4 regions of the Priestia sp. FSL R5-0597 genome follow, and region 2 is predicted to be linked to each of the others. Evidence: riboswitches for the same ligand, from Rfam matches in the RefSeq annotation. Region 2 holds a riboswitch; each other region holds the start of a gene.
The links. Region 2 has a riboswitch for S-adenosylmethionine ahead of MKX72_RS27095 (5-methyltetrahydropteroyltriglutamate--homocysteine S-methyltransferase). Riboswitches for the same ligand answer to the same signal wherever they lie in the genome.

Region 1: it holds a riboswitch for S-adenosylmethionine, as region 2 does, so the genes downstream of both, MKX72_RS11145 (Na+/H+ antiporter NhaC family protein) here and MKX72_RS27095 (5-methyltetrahydropteroyltriglutamate--homocysteine S-methyltransferase) in region 2, are expected to answer to the same signal.
Region 3: it holds a riboswitch for S-adenosylmethionine, as region 2 does, so the genes downstream of both, MKX72_RS07175 (trans-sulfuration enzyme family protein) here and MKX72_RS27095 (5-methyltetrahydropteroyltriglutamate--homocysteine S-methyltransferase) in region 2, are expected to answer to the same signal.
Region 4: it holds a riboswitch for S-adenosylmethionine, as region 2 does, so the genes downstream of both, MKX72_RS06110 (hypothetical protein) here and MKX72_RS27095 (5-methyltetrahydropteroyltriglutamate--homocysteine S-methyltransferase) in region 2, are expected to answer to the same signal.

What each region holds. Positions count from the first base shown of each region.
Region 1 is NZ_JBBOUZ010000001.1:2,184,202-2,188,842, forward strand. Features, by position in the region: gene MKX72_RS11125 (Ger(x)C family spore germination protein) at 1-470, shown strand, start outside; gene MKX72_RS11130 (YtoQ family protein) at 632-1,072, opposite strand; gene MKX72_RS11135 (ABC transporter ATP-binding protein) at 1,243-2,154, shown strand; gene MKX72_RS11140 (ABC transporter permease) at 2,147-2,914, shown strand; SAM riboswitch class I at 3,016-3,122, shown strand; gene MKX72_RS11145 (Na+/H+ antiporter NhaC family protein) at 3,208-4,518, shown strand; gene MKX72_RS11150 (hypothetical protein) at 4,558-4,641, opposite strand, start outside.
Region 2 is NZ_JBBOUZ010000002.1:74,317-78,957, forward strand. Features, by position in the region: gene MKX72_RS27085 (Rpn family recombination-promoting nuclease/putative transposase) at 708-1,574, shown strand; gene MKX72_RS27090 (alpha/beta-type small acid-soluble spore protein) at 1,799-2,008, shown strand; gene MKX72_RS27095 (5-methyltetrahydropteroyltriglutamate--homocysteine S-methyltransferase) at 2,144-3,271, opposite strand; SAM riboswitch class I at 3,353-3,453, opposite strand; gene MKX72_RS27100 (hypothetical protein) at 3,942-4,274, opposite strand; gene MKX72_RS27105 (STAS domain-containing protein) at 4,474-4,641, opposite strand, start outside.
Region 3 is NZ_JBBOUZ010000001.1:1,411,880-1,416,520, reverse strand. Features, by position in the region: gene putP (sodium/proline symporter PutP) at 1-189, shown strand, start outside; gene MKX72_RS07190 (SIMPL domain-containing protein) at 290-949, shown strand; gene MKX72_RS07185 (hypothetical protein) at 1,012-1,278, shown strand; gene MKX72_RS07180 (trans-sulfuration enzyme family protein) at 1,313-2,494, opposite strand; gene MKX72_RS07175 (trans-sulfuration enzyme family protein) at 2,478-3,623, opposite strand; SAM riboswitch class I at 3,695-3,812, opposite strand; gene MKX72_RS07170 (hypothetical protein) at 3,979-4,641, opposite strand.
Region 4 is NZ_JBBOUZ010000001.1:1,199,078-1,203,718, reverse strand. Features, by position in the region: gene MKX72_RS06115 (M20/M25/M40 family metallo-hydrolase) at 1-109, opposite strand, end outside; gene MKX72_RS06110 (hypothetical protein) at 576-818, opposite strand; SAM riboswitch class I at 887-988, opposite strand; gene MKX72_RS06105 (amidohydrolase) at 1,052-2,206, opposite strand; gene MKX72_RS06100 (GNAT family N-acetyltransferase) at 2,254-2,760, opposite strand; gene MKX72_RS06095 (methyl-accepting chemotaxis protein) at 2,967-4,211, opposite strand; gene MKX72_RS06090 (M48 family metallopeptidase) at 4,473-4,641, shown strand, end outside.

The DNA of each region.
Region 1 (4,641 bases), on a different contig from region 2:
AAGAACTAGATGGTTTGGCTTGGATTACAGGGAAAGGGAAAGGCGGGCTAGTAAAAAGCTTTGATAAAAAGACCGGTCAGCTGATTGTATATGAAATAGAGTCTATGAAAAGTCACATTCAACCCCATGTTAAAGGAGATAATATCTCTTTTGATGTACACATTGAATCAGTGGGAAGGCTATCTGAAAGTTGGATGACCTCAGGGAGCTCTTTTAATAATCAATTTTTACAGAATGCGCAAAAAACTTCAGAAAAAAAAGTAAAGTACCTGGTAAGAAACGTACTAGAAAAAATGCAAACAAAATATAAAGTTGATGTTGCAGGTTTCGGAAATCAATTGAGAATTAAGCAGCCTATAACATGGATGAGGGTCAAAGGAAATTGGGATCAAACATTTAGTGAAGTGCCAATTAACTATGATGTGAAGTTAACGATTAAAGATTATGGAGCATCCGGATCAAAAAAGTAAGCACCTGACTGTAACTTTGCTTATCGTTATTCAAAAATGAAAAAAACCTAAAAAAATAATAATCTCGGAACTTCCCACGAAATACTCATCGTATGCTTCGTACAGAGCCTTCAACAAACAACAAATAAGAGCTGCCGGTTTTCGACAGCTCTTATTTGTTGTTATTCAAAAATATAAGCTAGTGCTTGAAGAGCCTGTTCTGGCGTTTCGACTACAACTTGGGCTTTGTTTGACAGTTCTTTAAGCGGGTGGTGCAGTTTTTCAGGGCGAACCAAAATTAGCGGTTTATCTAATGCGATGGCTGTCGCCGCATCCATTGCGCTGTTCCACTGTTTGTATTTTTCACCAAATAAAGCAATGACCACATCAGATTTTTTAAGGAGCACCTGTGTGCGTAAATTATTAATTTGAGAAGCAGCTTCATCTTTTAAGACAGCATTAGGCTGTTTTCCTAAAATTTCTTCTCCAATGTTGTCGGAGCGGTCATGGTCTGTCATGGGACCGACAAAGGTAAGGGGAAGGTTTAATTGTTCTGCTTGGTTTTTAATTTCGTCTCGCCAGTTATCGTGAATTTGCCCGGCAAGGTATACGGTTAAGTTCATTATGTAGAAGTCCTCCTCTAACTAAGATTTGTTTTATTTTATCAAATGTAAGCGGATAATACGAATGATTTGAATGGGCTACTTTTCCAAAAATAAGGTTATAGTAGACAAATAGTTAAAAAAGAGAAACAATAGAAGGCGTATTGCTAATTAAAGAAAGGATGTACATGATGACAGAAACAGTGCTACAAGTAGATCATGTCAGTAAAGTAATTGGGAAGAAAACCATTTTGCATGATGTATCCTTATCGGTTGAGCGCGGTGAGATTTTCGGATTGCTTGGTCCGAACGGATCTGGAAAAACAACGCTCATTCGTACCGTCGTAGGACTCATTAAAGAAACAAAGGGAACAATTACCGTCAATGGTTTTCCTTTAAAAGAACAGTTTACATCAGCTATGAAATCAATTGGAGCGATTATTGAAAATCCTGAGTTTTATGATTATCTGACGGGCTATCAAAATTTAAAACACTTTGCGAATATGCATGAAGGGATCACAGCAGAACGCTTGGATGAAGTGATTGCGCTAGTAAAGCTTGAAAACAGCATTCATGCAAAAGTGAAGACGTATTCCCTTGGGATGAGACAGCGTTTAGGAGTAGCTCAAGCTATTTTACATAAGCCTGCATTGCTTTTACTAGACGAACCAACAAATGGTCTAGACCCAGCGGGAATGAGAGAATTTCGTACATATTTACAAACCCTCTGCAGGGAAGAAGGTATTTCAATTTTAATCGCGAGCCACTTATTAAAAGAAGTGGAAGCATTATGTGACCGCGTTGGTATTATTCAAAACGGCGAGTTAAAAGCTGTTCAAGATCTATCTCCAAATCGTCAAGATCAAGGGATGTATGTAGAATTTGAAGTATCTGACGTGCAACAAGCAGCGGATCTTTTATCTCAAGAATTCCAAGTAACAATAAAATCCGATAGTATTGATGTAGTGATTATGAAAGAACAAATTCCAGCTGTGAATAGAAAATTAGTGGACAGCGATATTTTAGTCTACCGAATCACTCCTGTTTATGAGACGCTTGAAGATTCGTTTATGTCCGTTACGGAGGGAGAGCACCATGCTTAAGTTAATTCAAAATGAACATATGAAATGGTTTTACAAAAGAAGTACAAAAGTCACGTTTATTACAATCGGCATCTTAACTCTTTGTATGGCTCTTTTAATGAAGAAAGTAGCAAACAGCGCAGGAACGGAAGACAACATATTGAATTTCCTGTCATTTAGTGCAGGCATGCTGATCCTCGTTCAATTTTTCGCGCTTGCTGTTGGAGGATCAATGGTTGCAAAAGAGTTTGAAGCGGGTACCATTAAGCTTCTTTTAATTCGCCCTGCTAGACGTTCAACGATTTTAACGTCCAAGTACATAACGCTCGTTTTAATTAGCTTGTATTACTTGCTGAGCTATTTGCTTTTTTCGTTTGTATGGGGAGCATTGTTCTTTGGATTTGCCAGTCTAGAAGGAGATGCGCAGCTGCTTAAAAACATTACGCTTACGTATGACAGCGCGTATATGGAAACGTTTATGATGATGACGTTTGCTTTTATGCTGTCGTCTTTATTTAGAAACAGCGCGCTTGCTTCAAGTCTAGCTATTGTCGTAAGTATTGGGGCGAAAGCAGTAACTGGGATAGTATCGCAGTTTGGTCTATGGTGGGGGAAATTTTTACTGTTCGCCAACACAAACTTTGTGCAGTATATGGACGGAATGAAGACGATGTTTGACGGAATGACAATTCCATTTTCAATCTTCATCTTAGTTGCACACTTTGTCTTCTTTATGGGCGTAGCGTGGGTGGCGTTTTTAAAACGTGACGTAGCTAATTGATGTGAGAATTTTCACACTATATATTTTTCTAAAATAGCATTTGACAATTAAATAAAAAGAGATTACAGTAGTGAAAGACTATTTTTAAAACAACTATAAACTTCTTATCAAGAGAGACGGAGGGACTGGCCCTATGATGTCTCGGCAACTGGCTGTACGCAGTGCGGTGCCAAATCCAGCAGACGATGTTTCGTTTGGAAGATGAGAAGGGTAATCTTATGATACAAATAAGAGACCTCTTCTTATCAATAAGAAGAGGTCTTTTTTTATTACGTAAACAAGAGGTGTTAAGAATGGAACAACAAAAAGGAAACGGCTGGGCGCTGTTACCGCTGGGCGTCTTTTTAGTCCTGTTTGTCGGATCAGGAATTATAACGGGAGATTTTTATAAGCTGCCTGTATTAGTAGCTATTATCATTGCAGCCATCGTGGCGCTGGCTATGAACCGCAAAGATTCACTTAATGTAAAAGTGGAACGTTTTGCTAAAGGAGCAGGGCATCCTGATATCATTATTATGGTACTTATTTTTATTTTGGCAGGTGCTTTTTCTCAAGTCGCTAAAGGCATGGGAGCTGTTGATTCAACGGTAAACTTAGCTCTGTCTGTGCTTCCACAAAGCTTAGTGGTAGTCGGAATCTTTGTTATTGGCGCATTCATTTCAATTTCGATGGGAACGTCAATGGGAACGATCGCTGCGTTAGGGCCTATCGCTGTAGGAATCAGTGAGCAGGCGCATGTATCCATTACATTGGCAATTGCTGCTGTTGTTGGTGGTGCAATGTTTGGAGATAATTTATCCGTAATCTCTGATACGACCATTGCGGCAGTTCGTACGCAAAAAACAAATATGTCAGATAAATTAAAAGTAAACTTTTTTATTGTCCTTCCTGCAGCGATTGTTACAGTGATTTTATTACTTGTAATGACGCTAGGCAATACGTCATCAGTAGAAATTAAAGATTTTAGCTGGTTTAAAATCTTGCCTTATGTCGGCGTACTCGTTGCTGCCATATTTGGTGCAAACGTATTAAGCATTTTAACCGGAGGAATTGTATTAGCCGGCGTAATTGGATTAGCTGACGGAAGCTACACGCTTTCTTCTCTTGCTAAAACTGTGACAGAAGGTATTGGCGGAATGTCGGAATTAATTATTTTATCTCTTTTAATTGGCGGAATGGTTGAACTCATTCGCTATAACGGTGGTATTCAGTTCTTATTGAACCTATTAACACGACGCATTCAAACAAAAAAAGGCGGAGAATTCAGTATCGCTGGATTAGTAAGTTTAACCAATTTAGCCACGGCTAATAACACGATTTCAATTATTACAGCAGGTCCGTTAGCGAAAGAAATCTCTGATAAGTATTCAATTGATAATCGTAAATCAGCCAGTCTGCTCGACTTGTTTTCATGCAGCGTTCAAGGGCTTATCCCTTACGGTGCACAAATGCTTCTCGCAGCAGGATTTGCTAAAGTTTCACCGGTTGAGATTATTCCATTTACATTCTATCCAATGTTAACAGCGGTTTGCGGTATCATTGCGATTGTAATTGGCTTTCCTCGTTTAAATAAAAAATCAAAATCATCTAAAGAAGCTGCGTAATATCAAACCCTTAAAAAGAACATTCTTTTTAAGGGTTTTTTACTGTTTGAAAAAATCAGTCGGCTTTTTTTCATCTAGCTCCTTCCAAAGTGTCTCATTTTGTTTAAGTGCATAAGCCGCTCC
Region 2 (4,641 bases):
TGAGAGGTGACCAAAAACTGTTTATTTTTGCTGTTACATTACTAGTAACACTTGTCCTTCTAACTTTATTATGCGTGTTTATTTCTAAGAAGTTACGAAAGAGACTAACACGTAGAAGTAAGCAATGGTGGCTCATTATACACGTTCTATCTGTAATTATTTATTTTGGCGGCATTTTTGGACAACTCTTAGTAACAAGTTCAATGACTTTCTTTTCTGATCAATCGCAGATATACGTGGGAATACTATTTATTAGTTATTTTGACCATTATCTAACGATACCTGGCGCATTAGCCTCTTTATTCACAGGGATATGGTTAGCTCTGCGTACTCACTGGGGAGGCCTAACAAAATATTATTGGGTTCTGACAAAATGGATAGGTAACATGCTTGCAATTCTCCTGGGGTCATCAATTACGGGTAATGTCGTATATAATTTATTCCCCAAAATTCTTTCTAGTGATTTACATCCTTTCCAAAACCCTCTTTATTTTCAGAGTCGAAGAATGCTATTTTGGGGTATTTCAATAAGCTTTATCCTTCTGGCTTTTTTAGTCATTATTTCTTATATAAAACCTTGGGGCAAGAGAAAGGTTAACTGAGTTTTTTTTAGCGTACATACCTGGGGGTACAAAGTGTACTATAGGAAGAAGAAATCTAGTCATGATATACTATTGGTAATAACCATAAATACGACGGAGGGCATTATGACAAAACGATTAGATTTACGTGTTGACTTTGCATTTAAATCATTATTTGGCACCCATGGAAATGAATCCATTCTAGCTGCCTTTTTAAATGCTGCGCTTCGTTTTCCAGACGAAAAGAAGATTCAAACGGTTCAGCTGTTAGATCCGCATTTTAATAAAGAAAACCAAGAAGATAAACGTTCCATTCTGGACGTACACGCACAATTAGAAGATGGAAGCCGCGTTAATATTGAGATTCAGCTTAATAACAAACATGACATGGAAAAGCGAACCCTCTATTATTGGTCCAAGATGTATAGCAGCCAAATGAAAGAAGGTATGGACTACGGAGAGCTTTGTAAAACCATCACCATCAATATTGTAAATTTCCGTTATTTATCTCATATTAATCATTATCATTCCACCTTCCAGTTATACGAACGTGAACAAAAATTACTCTTAACGGATATGATAGAAATTCATTTTATGGAACTACCTAAGTTATTGATTAAATGGCGTAACAGAGAGGTAGATCCACGAGAAGATCAACTTGTACGATGGTTATTATTGCTTGAAGCATCGGAAGATGAAGAAATCACTCAAGTATTGGAGGAGATTGCAATGCAAGAAGATCACGTGCTAAAAAAAGCGATAGATGAGTGGGAACGCGTAAGCCAAGATCCAGAAGTATTATTAGCTTATGAAGCCCGAAGAAAAGCATTATTAGATGAGAAATCAGCTTTGAAAAGAGCTGAAAGGAAAGGAAAAGAAGAAGCTATAAAGTTAATGGCCATTGGAATGATTCAAGAAGGTATATCGAGTAAAATAATCAGTAAATTGACAGGTCTTTCTGTAGAAGAAATCGAAAATCTTCGTCATCAATAAATAGAAAAAAGAGCCGTACTTAAAAGGTACGGCTCTTTTTTCGAACATGGCAAATATTGATTTTCATGACAAGGAAATGAAACATCTAATACCACTTTTTACAGTGTCATTTGTTTTTAAAAAATAGTATAGGAAGCACGTAAGAAAATAATACATCCATTATTTACTATGTATGTACTTCTTTTAAGATAGGAACTTTAAAAGAAACAAGGAGGTGACACAACATGGCAAACAACAAAAGCAGCAACAACAACGAGTTATTAGTATATGGTGCTGAACAAGCAATCGATCAAATGAAGTATGAAATTGCGAGCGAATTTGGTGTAAACCTTGGTGCTGACACAACTGCACGTGCAAACGGATCAGTAGGTGGCGAAATCACTAAGCGTCTGGTACAAATGGCTGAGCAACAACTTGGCGGCGGACGTTTCTAATAAAACTTTATAATAATGGCTGAAGGAAGAATGAACTTCATTCTTCCTTTTTTCCGTTATAAGATCCGCCTATTTATCGTATTTCAACACATCTAGAATGCTACTTATGTAAAATTAAAAAGCGATTCTCACTTTTTAGTTGGCTCCCCAGACATCTTGAGCAATTTTAATTATGTGACTAATTTTATTCCACTGTTCCTCTTCTGTTAATACATTTCCTTCTTCTGTACTTGCAAAGCCACATTGCGGACTCAATGACAAGTTAGCTAGAGGAACATACTGACTTGCTTCTTGGATTCTTTGCCTAATAACCTCAGTATCTTCTAGTGTAGGAAATTTAGATGTTACTAACCCTAATACAACAGTTTGATTGTTACCTGTAAAGCTTTTTAATGGTTCAAAATCTCCTGAACGGTTGTCATCATATTCAAGAAAAAGCCCATCTACATGTAAGTTAGCAAAGATTGCATCGGATATAGTATCATAGCCACCACTTGTGATATAAGTAGATCTAAAGTTTCCACGGCAAATATGCATAGTAATGAGCATATCTTCAGGCTTTTTAGAAATAGCATCATTTAAACAACTTACTCTAGTATTGATAATGTCTTTTACATCCATACCCAGCTTCTCAACAACCGCATTGATGCGTTCTTCAGAAACAAAATCAATCCACGAAGTATCGTCTAATTGTAGATAACGGCAGCCTGCGTCGTAAAAGACTTGAATCGCTTTCTGATAAGCAGCCACAGTATCATGATAAAATTGATCTCTGTTTCCATTGTAATATGTATCTTCTTGAATTCGAGTAAATAACATGTTTGGGCTTGGAAGTGAGAATTTAGCGACTTGGCTTCCATCACCATGGCGTTCGACAGCTTCTTTTAAAAACGTGAAATGTTCTACCATATAATGATGATTGAAGTCTACTTTACCTACTACCTTAATCGCGTTATTTTTGGTTTTTGCACCCTTGAATTGGCTGATATATTCTGTCTCAAACTGCTCTACACCTTCTAAGCCTGATAAGAAGTCCAAATGCCACCAAGAACGTCTAAATTCACCGTCCGTGATAGATTTAAGACCTACTTCAATTTGCTTCTGGACAAGCTTTTCAATTTCTTTATCCTCTACAGATTTTAGATCGGCTTTATTAATTGTACCATTTGCATACGCTTTTCTTGCTTCTTTAAGGGGAGTTGTGCGTAAAAAGCTGCCTACGTGATCAGCTTTAAATGGAGCCTTCACTAGTGTCTTTGTCATGAGTTTGTCTCCTTCTTTCTTTTTAAAATAAAAAACCTCTTCTTAAAAATAAGAAGAGGTTAATAATCATTATGGGTTCTCTTCTTATCTTCAAGCAAATTGCTACTGGAATTGGCACAGTACTTTAACAGTCTGTTGCCGAGGCTTCCTAGGGCCAGTCCCTCCACCTCTCGAGATAAGAATATTCAATTTATTTAACTAGAAGAAATATTACACTTGTTTTCTTAGCTTGTCAACAAAAAATTGGAAAATCAGAAATAGTACATCTCTTATCTCATTACCCACTACAGTAAGGGTTCTTCTTTGTTTTTGGTTTGGACAGGAAAGCTTATCGCAATAGCTACATAGTATTTAAAGAATTTTGGCTCCATTACCTAATTGTTATTTATCTTCACTAATTGTACTAAAAAAATACCTGACTCCATTATACCTAGCCTCTTCATTGCACTTTGCAAGGAGCGCTATTCCTCACTTCTAATTTCTCTCTTTGATTCATTTCTTAGAGCGAATACGCTAAACCAATCTTTCATATAGTCACATCTTCTTGCAAATACGAAAAGAGCAACCATCATATACTGGCTGCTCTCTCCTAGCAAAAATGCACTCACATCAATGTGAATGTGAACGTATTCATATTACAGCACTTCATTGATAAAAAAAGAAATAATTTCTATTTGCCTTTATACATAGTTAATCGTTCTTTTGCTAAATTAATTAATTCCTTTAACTCTTCAACAGATTGCTTGTTATTACAATCGTTTAATAAATCTATTGTATCTTGCAAAAATTGCTCTCTTCTTTTTACCCTTTTATATTCAGCCCTATATTCTTCTGCCATCCTTGCTGTTCGAGTAGACCCCTGACGAGGAGTGGGAACTTTTTCAAAATCTGAGGTGCGAGATTTTTTATCTTTTTCATCAAGCATAGCGTTTTCTAGATTCCTATTCCTCAATCCTGATTGACCCAAAATACTCCTTGCAGCTCGTTCTCTTCCAATGGCCATTATCATTTCCCCTCTCTGGGATTGAGATTTGAGATAAACCATCTTGTACAGATTCAATAACAATAAAATAAACCCTTCTTTTGATAAGTTAAATTACTAATTTCAATTGATGCTTAGTTACTAGCTATTCCGTCTTTATTTCTATCCAATAATAAGAAGACTACCTTCCATTGGTAGTCTTCCTGCTGCTATAATTCTTTTACCTTATATGCAAAAGGTCACTTACTGCGTCCTTTAGTTTTCCATAGGTTCTTATTTTACTGAAGTCTATACCCAATTGAACAGCTGTTAAAGCGATTTCTGGACGGATACCTGTAATCGTTGTATCGATTCCTAGCAATTCTAACATGTTTACGACTTGAAACAA
Region 3 (4,641 bases), on a different contig from region 2:
GTAGGTGCAGCTACAGTATTAATTTGGGTAAATACTCCATTGAAAGATGCCCTTTACGAAATGATTCCTGGATTTTTCTTAAGCTTGCTGGCTGTTATTGTAGTAAGTCTGTTAACAAAAAAGCCTTCAGAAGCTGTAGAAGATCAATTTAGAAACATGGAAAGCGTATTAGAACAGCATACAAAATAGTAAAAAAAGTACACAAGTTACGACTTGTGTACTTTTTGCTTTTAATGCAAGCCCTGCAGTCATATATATGTACTAAAGACGGATTAAGGAGGGTTTTTACATGCAACATTCTTATTTCCCTTACGAACCTACACAGCCACTGCGCGTAGATACACAAAATAGAGAAATTAAAGTAACTGGTGAAGGAACTGCTTCAGCCATTCCAAATGAAATTTCCATGACGATTGGAACGCGCACGGAAAACCGAGACGTTCAAGAAGCCTTAAAAGATAATTCAGCTGTTTCAAATACTCTGCTGCAAGAGATGAAAAAACTTGGAATCAACGACCAGCAAATTGAAACAGCTTCATTCACTATAAATCCTAAATATGATTACAGCGATGGAAAATCGACTCTTACGGGATACGAAGTACAGCATTTGTTTAGAGTAAGAGTACAAGATGTAAAACAAGCTGGCGATGTTTATAACGCTACGTTTTCAAGCGGAGCCAACGTAGCGCAAGATCTTCAATTTCACGTTACAAATGATGATAAATATGAACAAGAAGCGATAAGTAAAGCTTTGCTTAACGCTAAAGAAAAGGCCTTTACCATTGCCAACACGCTGCAGCTCCCTATTAACCAAATCCCCATTTTAATCGAAGAAGGCCCCGTCTATCAGTCATCTGGCTCCTCGCCTAAGTTATTAGCAGCCTCTCCCCCTATCCAAGCTCAGTCCTTGACTGTATCCGCTTCTGTAAAAGTTACGTACACGTATTAATACTTATGATAAACTATAGATTATTATAATGAAGAAACTAATCTAAAGGAGCTCTTTGCACAATGACTTCTGAACATTTACTAGCAGCTTATCAGACCCTATGGTTGAACCGTTCTTTCGCTTCTAAACAAGCCCTGACAAGTGAAGATCAGCTTCACGAAGCCATTCTGAAAGATTTAAAAGATGAAATGACTCATCCACGCGTTCGGCAAACACCGTATGTAAAATATCATCTTGGCATAAAAAGAATTCTAAACAGCAGTCTTTCCTCTGATGAAAAAGTTGCGCTTACGTCCCTATACACAAACCTTTTAGATAGCTGTATATAACAAAAAAAGGACTTCCTTAATGGAAGTCCTTTTTTTATTTAATTAACGCTTTTTCTTCTAAGCTTTGAAAAACAGCGTTAAAGTCTTGCTTCAAATCCTCGAATTCCTCTAACCCTACTGAAAGGCGAAGAAGTGAATCAGTAATTCCTTTTTCTTCACGTACTTCTTTTGGGATACTTGCATGAGACATTGTTGAAGGATGCGTGAGAATGGATTCAACTGCACCTAGACTAACGCCAATTGAAGCTAATTTGACTCCTTGTAAAATATGTCGTGCTACTTTTTCATCCTGCACTTGGAAAGAAATCATAGCTCCGTATCCATTTGCTTGTTCTGAAATGAGTTTGTGGTCCGGATGACTTTTTAAGCCTGGGTAGTATACACGGCTCACTAGAGATTGTTCTTCAAGCCACTTTGCAAACTGCAGCGCTGTTTTTAACTGCTGATCTAAACGAACTTTTAATGTCTTAATGCCTCGAAGCAGTAAAAAACAATCCTGTGGCCCCAAGATAGCACCAAAAGCATTTTGTACAAACTTTACTTCTTCCGCTAGCTTTTCATCGCTTACTACAACTAAACCGCCAATGACGTCACTGTGGCCGCTGATATATTTTGTAGCACTATGAATGACAATATTTACACCAAGGTCAATCGGCTGCTGTAGATAAGGTGTTAAAAACGTGTTATCCACAATTGTAAGGAGATTGTGCTCCTTCGCCAAACTTGCTACTGCTTTAATATCCGTTACCTGTAAAAATGGATTTGAAGGGCTTTCGATATAGATAGCCTTCGTATCTTTTGTGATAGCTTCTTCTACTTTCTCAACCTTCGTTGTATCAACAAAAGTTGTTTTGATACCAAACTTTGAAAATAATCGTGTTAATACACGATATGTCCCGCCGTACGTATCGTGTGAAACTAAAATTTCATCCCCTGATTCAAAAATAGATAACACCGATGAAATAGCAGCCATACCTGATGAAAAAGCAAAACCAGCGTATCCATTTTCTAGCTGAGCAATAGTGTTTTCTAAAGCCTCACGCGTTGGGTTTCCTGAACGAGAATAGTCATAGCGACCGTTGTTCGTCTCATCTTCTTGGTTAAATGTAGATACTTGATAAATAGGTACGTTAACCGCTCCAAAATGACCGTCAATTCCTGTATTTGCATGAATTAAGTTCGTACCAAATCTATGTTTATTATTGTTGGTATGCATCAAATGCCTCCTTCAAATCTTTAATTAAATCATCTGCGTGCTCAATTCCAACTGATAATCGAAGTAAACAGTTTGTTACTCCGACACGATTTCGAATTTCCTCCGGAATGTCAGCGTGTGTTTGACGAGCTGGGAATGTCATTAAACTTTCCACGCCTCCTAAGCTTTCTGCAAATGTAATAACTTTAACATTTTCTAAAAGTACTGACACGATGTCAGGGTGTGAGACAGCAAAAGAAATCATGCCTCCAAATCCAGTTGCTTGTTTCTTCATGATTTCATAGCCCGGATGTGTTTCAAGACCAGGGTAATACACTTTTTCCACGAGATCATGAGCAGTAAGCCAATTTGCAATTTTCAGTGCGTTTTCGTTATGTTTTTCCATACGAAGCGCTAGCGTCTTAATACCGCGCAATAACAGCCAGCTATCTTGTGGACCTAAGATTGCCCCAGCTGCATTTTGATAAAAACGAATTTTTTCTCCTAAGCTACTACATCGAGCGACTACAAGACCAGCAACTACATCATTATGACCCCCAATGTATTTGCTTGCACTATGTATCACAATATCTGCTCCAAGCTCTAAAGGACGCTGATAGTAAGGGGACATGAATGTATTGTCAATGATAGTAAGCAAATCATGCTGTTTAGCTAACGCAATTGCTTCTGGCAAATCAGTCACGTGCATCATTGGATTTGTAGGTGTTTCAATGAATAAAGCTTTCGTGTTGGGACGAAGCGCATCTTTTACTTGCTCGAGATGGGCTGTGTTGACGTACGAAACAGTAATTCCTTGCTCTGAAAAGATTTCATTTAGTACTCGGTACGTTCCTCCGTATAAATCCTCTGATACAATTAAATGATCTCCGTTTTTAAATAGCGCTAAAACTGACATTACACCCGCCATTCCTGAAGCGAATGCTACTCCTACTTCGCCTTTTTCTAAAGCAGCAATTGCTTCTTCCAATGCCGTACGAGTAGGATTTGCCGTACGTGCATAGTCAAATCCTGTACTTTGCCCTAAAGCAGGATGAGCAAATGTTGATGCTTGGTAAATGGGTGTTGTAATAGAACCTGTTGAAGGGTCACGACCTACTCCTGAACGAACTAATAAAGTTTCAATTTTCATCTATTTCTCTCCTTAACTCAAAATAAAAAACACTCTTCACAGATGGAAGAGTGTTCGTTTATACACGATTTCTCTCATCTGTTAGAACAATACTGATGTTCCACAGGAATTAGCACCGTTCAAATGAATGTTTCATTTGATGGTTGCCGGGCATCGCAGGGCCAGTCCCTCCGCCACTCTTGATAAGAGTTCTATATAATTGTTGGTGGTTAACGTTTGTTGTTACTAACTTTAATAAAGATTTTCTTTATTGTCAACATAATTTTCTAAAAAATTTAAATCATCTCATTTGTTTATTCAATATACTTGTCCTGATAAGTACATAAAAAAAGAGACGACACCGAGGTCTCTTTTTCTAAGGCAAGTGCACAGATTTTACGTGAGCTAACTTCCAATACATACTTTCTCCATTTGCCGTAATTAGTTCAACAATATTATTAGAAACTTCTTTAAGTACGCCAATTTTTTCTGATTGATCCCCTAAATCTAATACGACCAGTTGATTTTCATATTTTTTAAGCTGCTCTTCAAAGTTTCTGACAAAAGGTGCAGAGGCAGGCCTTACTGGGAGCTCTTTGTCACTTAAAGAATAAGGGGTTAACTCATTACTATAAGGGGTAAGCCATTTCAAATGATGTAGAGAAACAAAGACATTTTTATACACTGGAGAATAAAACACAAGATAATCATTCAGCACGCTTGTAATATAGCCATGCAATGATTTTCCTCCTGTTACATAAATTTCAATAAATTTCCCTTTTGCCTGCTGTAAAATATTACGATAAGAAATCCGCTGACTTTCTTCTATTAAGTTCTCTTCTATGGTTCGTAAAGGTGTATAATCTTCTTCTGAAACCTCTCGTAAGCGATGTATGTGTAAAAGAGGAATATACAAATAATCATGTCCATTATATAAAACCATTACATCTAACCCGAGATCAACAAGTTTTCCTACAAACGTTGTTTTACCTGATATATCGACTTCAACAATTTTATCAATATAATGATTCATACTCAT
Region 4 (4,641 bases), on a different contig from region 2:
CCATTTCCACTTCTGCCATCGTTCCTGTCACGCTAGGTATAGAAACCAATTCGCTTACAAGCTTCTTTAACTGTTCTTTTGTTTGATACAAAGATGTTTTGTTCGACATACCCTTCATCTCTTTCCTTTTTCTAAATTTTCCATCAAACAAAACGATTCGTCAATCCCTTTGACAGAGACCCTTTCATTCTATCCCTATGTATCATAGTATGCGCTTCCTTGACGCACATGATAAAAAAAGAGTGCGCGGCTAGGGCTAGCACCGCACACTCTTTTTTTTACTTTTCGTCATCTTCTAAAAAGTCTAGGATACGATCAATAAGCTGTTCGCTTCCTGCATCGTTTCCATGTTCAAGAGACATTTCCATTTCAATGCTCCTTTCATAAAATATTCTTGTTTTATAACATACCACAATTCATTTCGAATGTAACCTTTAATTTGTGTAAAAATTTCGACAATTTATGATTAATTTTGAAACCTAGTGAGTAATGATTATACCCACCAGATTCTTCAATTGTCAAAAAACATGCTTTCTATTTAAAAACACTTTAAAAATAGAGGCGCGAGCAGACTTCTATAAAAGACAGCCTACTCGCTCAAGCTTGGAACAGCATGATGAATAAATTTCTAGTTCATTTGCTTTTTGTACATCTTTAATATCTATGCCTACAGCATATGTACGAACATGGTTTTCGACCACAATTTCATAAAATGTTTCTAATTCACGATAAGCTACTTGATAATGCTTTCCTAATAATTTTACGGCTTCCTTTAATGCTTTCTCTCCTGTATGTGCTGCAACTGCTGTATGACTCATAAAACCCTCTCCTTTTAGAAAAATAAAAAAAACTCATTTTGCTTTGATGCAAAATGAGTTTTTCACCCGTTTTATCACCCAAAGCACATGCTTTGCTGGTAGGAGCACCTTACATTCGTAGGTTGCTGTGGAGTCAAAGAGCCAGATCTCTCGTCCACTCGTGATAACTTTTTTAATTTAAAATTTATTTTATCAAACAATTCCATCCGCGTAAATAGAAAAATAAAAATATTTTAATTTTTGTGGTAATGGAATGAATTCAAAAAGTCAAAGCTTAGATTAGCAAAATAAGAAGCTGCTACAAGTAATGCCTCTTCATTTAATGAAAAAGAAGGATGGTGCCATTCATATTCTCCAGCCGTACCCATCCATACAAAAAATCCTGGTACACGCTGCTGATATACGGCAAAATCTTCTCCTCCAGGCGATTGTTCAGCTTCTACGACTTGATAACTAAGATTCTCTGCAGCGTTAATAACCAATTTTTCCAGCGTATCATCATTGTTTACTACAGGAAGATACGGATACCATTTAACGTCTACTGAAGCGCCGAAAGCTGCTCCAATCCCTTCAGCAGTTCGTTTCATAAGAGCCGGTATTTTTTCTCTCGCTTCTTCTTGAAAGGTACGCACCGTTCCTTCAAGCGTTACTTTGTCAGGAATGACGTTCCACGAGCTCCCTCCGTGGATTTGAGTTATGCTGACAACAACATTTTGAAATGGGCTGAGATTACGGCTGACAATGGTTTGTAAACTAGTAACAATTTGACCAGCAGCAGCAATCGGATCTACTGTTTTTTCTGGAATACCTGCGTGACCGCCTACTCCTTTGACGTCAATTTCAAAACGATCAACGCTTGCCATTAAAGGTCCCGATTTGACACCAATGGTTCCTACAGGAAGATTCGGTTTGTTATGCATTCCAAATATCGCTTCTACTCCTTCGAGCACACCTTTTTCAACGAGCATTTTTGCCCCAGAAGCCGTTTCTTCGGCCGGTTGAAAGATAAATCGAACCGTACCGCAAAGCTCCTGCTGACGCTCTTTGAGAAGAATGGCTGCTCCGATTATAGAAGCCGTATGAAAATCATGTCCGCATGCGTGCATAACACCGTTCACTTCAGAAGCAAATGGCAGATTGGTTTTTTCTTCAATTGGCAGCGCATCAATATCAGCTCGAATAGCGATAGTAGGTCCCGGCTTCCCTCCCACAATTTCCGCTACTGCTCCCACGTCTAAATGGAATGCATCCGCTATAGAAATATCGTAGTGCTTTAACCACTTTTTAATACGTTTAGTTGTTTCATATTCTTTCATTGAAAGCTCTGGAAACCGGTGCAGCTCACGGCGTATGTCTATTAGTGTATTTAGTAGTAATTGATCTGTCATATTTATCACTCTTTCACATTTCTTAATTTAGACCACTTCTCTATCTTTTACGACAAAGAGTGTACCTCATTGAATTTTTTATAAAGAAATACGGTCGTATAGCCTTGTGCAAGGTGCTTTTCTTTAGCTTGAACATATCCTTTTCGTTCATACATCTCAACTAACCAAGGATGTTCTTTTGCTGTTCCTAAAGACACACCTGGCGATTTAAACGTATTCTTTATTACCTCTTCCTCTACTAGATGAAGCAGCTTAGATCCAACGCCTTTCCTGGCAAACGACGGGTCCACTGCAAACCACCAAAAGTGCGGAACAGCAAACGGACCTGGATGTTCTCCCCAAGGCATTCGTATAGATACAGTGGCAGCGATTCTTTTATCTTCTTCATATACATAGCAAAGGTTTTGAGAAATATTTTTCTTAACGAGGGCAAGATCAGCAGTAGCTGCTAAGAAAGGAATGCCTAGCTCTCGAATAGGCTTATATGCTTGTAGAGTTAAGTTCAATAAGTTATCCGCGTCGTCATTTGTTGCCAAACGGAATTCATTTTTCATCTCTTTGTCTCCTTAGATAGTACTTAAATATTTTATTTAACTTATAAGTTTACTAAGAATTAAAAAAGGCAGACTGCCGCCTTGCGTACTCACTATACAACTGCTTTGATAACGTGTCAATTCTATTTATCGTTTTCTATAAAAGATATAAATAAAACAAATACACGCAGAAAACTGCGCGTATTACGTACATATCAAGATAGACTTCAGGACTCACTTACCGTAGCTTTTAAATTAGCTGCCAACATCACAAGTTCTTCTATAGATGCTAACTCCTCTTGTGAAGCCGCAGCTACTTCTTCAGCGTAAGCAGCTGCTTGTTTAGCAACCTCCGAAAGGGCCATGACAGACTCCATTACCTTAAACGAATACCCATCAATCTCTCCTGTTGCTTTTGTCATTTTGTTCATTTGTTCTTGAGCGGCAAAGACATCTTCCATAATTGTGGAAAACTGTTCAGTTACATCTTCGACAGTGGCAATACCAAGCGTGACTTCTTCCGTATTCACTTCCATGTTTTGATAAGCCCGCTTTGCCTGTATTTCAATTTCTTTTAACAAATGACTGATTTGTATAGCGGACGTTTTAGATTCTTCCGCTAGCTTACGTACTTCCCCTGCCACTACAGCAAAACCTTTTCCATGTTCTCCGGCCCTTGCAGCTTCAATAGCAGCATTAAGTGCAAGAAGATTTGTTTGTTCAGCAATTCTTGTAATCGTATTAATAATGCGGCCAATCTCTGCGGAACGATCTTCGAGTCCCTTTACTTCACTGGTCGATATCTTAACGGTTTCATAGATTTTATTCATTTGATTCGTCACATCTTTCACCGCAACATTTCCGGTAGAAGCATGTTCAGAGGCTCTGTTCATCGATTGTTGTACCTTTGAAGAATGATCAGTCATTTTCTGAAGCAGCTTAGCCATATCCACCATAGCCTGCTCGGTTTCAACCACACTTAGCAACTGCTTATCAGAACCCGCAGCAATTTCTTGAATAGACATCGTAACTTCTGTCACAGCTGTTTTTGTTTCCTCCATGCTTACAAGCAATTGCTCTGAGGAATGACTGACCGTGCTCTTTGTTTTACTTATTTTCTGACGCAGTATTCTCATGTGAGTCATCATTTCATTAAATGAAGATATGAGTGTACTAATCTCATTTTTCCCTTTCAAAGGAACAACATCTACAGATAAATCGCCGTTTGAAATCCCTTTCATTGTTTTTGACAAATTTTCAACCGCAATTATGTAGCGACGTATGATAAAATAGAACACGGTAGTTGTAAAAGAAACAAACAGAAATGTAATCACTAGCGTAATCGAAGCTGCTTGCTCTTGTTTCACAATAAGATAATAATTGGTTACTTCAATTACAGTAGATGTTATGGCCATCATGGCTGCAATCATACATAGCATTTTCATGCGTAAACTTTGAAAAGCTTTTTTCATTTTTTCATCCCCTATACAATCTAAAGACATAGAATGTCTAATCTATATTAGTAGTATCGGCATATTTTTATATTTTTTTGTAAAAACTAAAGAAGAATTGAAACAATTATTATTGGCGCTTTTCCACTAAATATTGGAATACATATCTTCCTGCAAGGCGCTGCAACAGCAGTTGATAACTGTCTGATTATTCTTTCATTTGACCAAACTCTACCTTTGCTTATAAAATGAAGATTTGTAGAAAGGAGTACGAAAAATTTTATGTATACGTATCAAACAGGCAATCAAACAATTGACTACAAAATTGAAGTCGTTCCAAATAGAACCGATATCACGGTGCAAATTTGTGACAAAGAAGGGGTAAAAGTTATTATCCCAAGAGGTCTTAATGAAAACAATGTGCGTTCAATCATCGCACGCAAAGCAACAT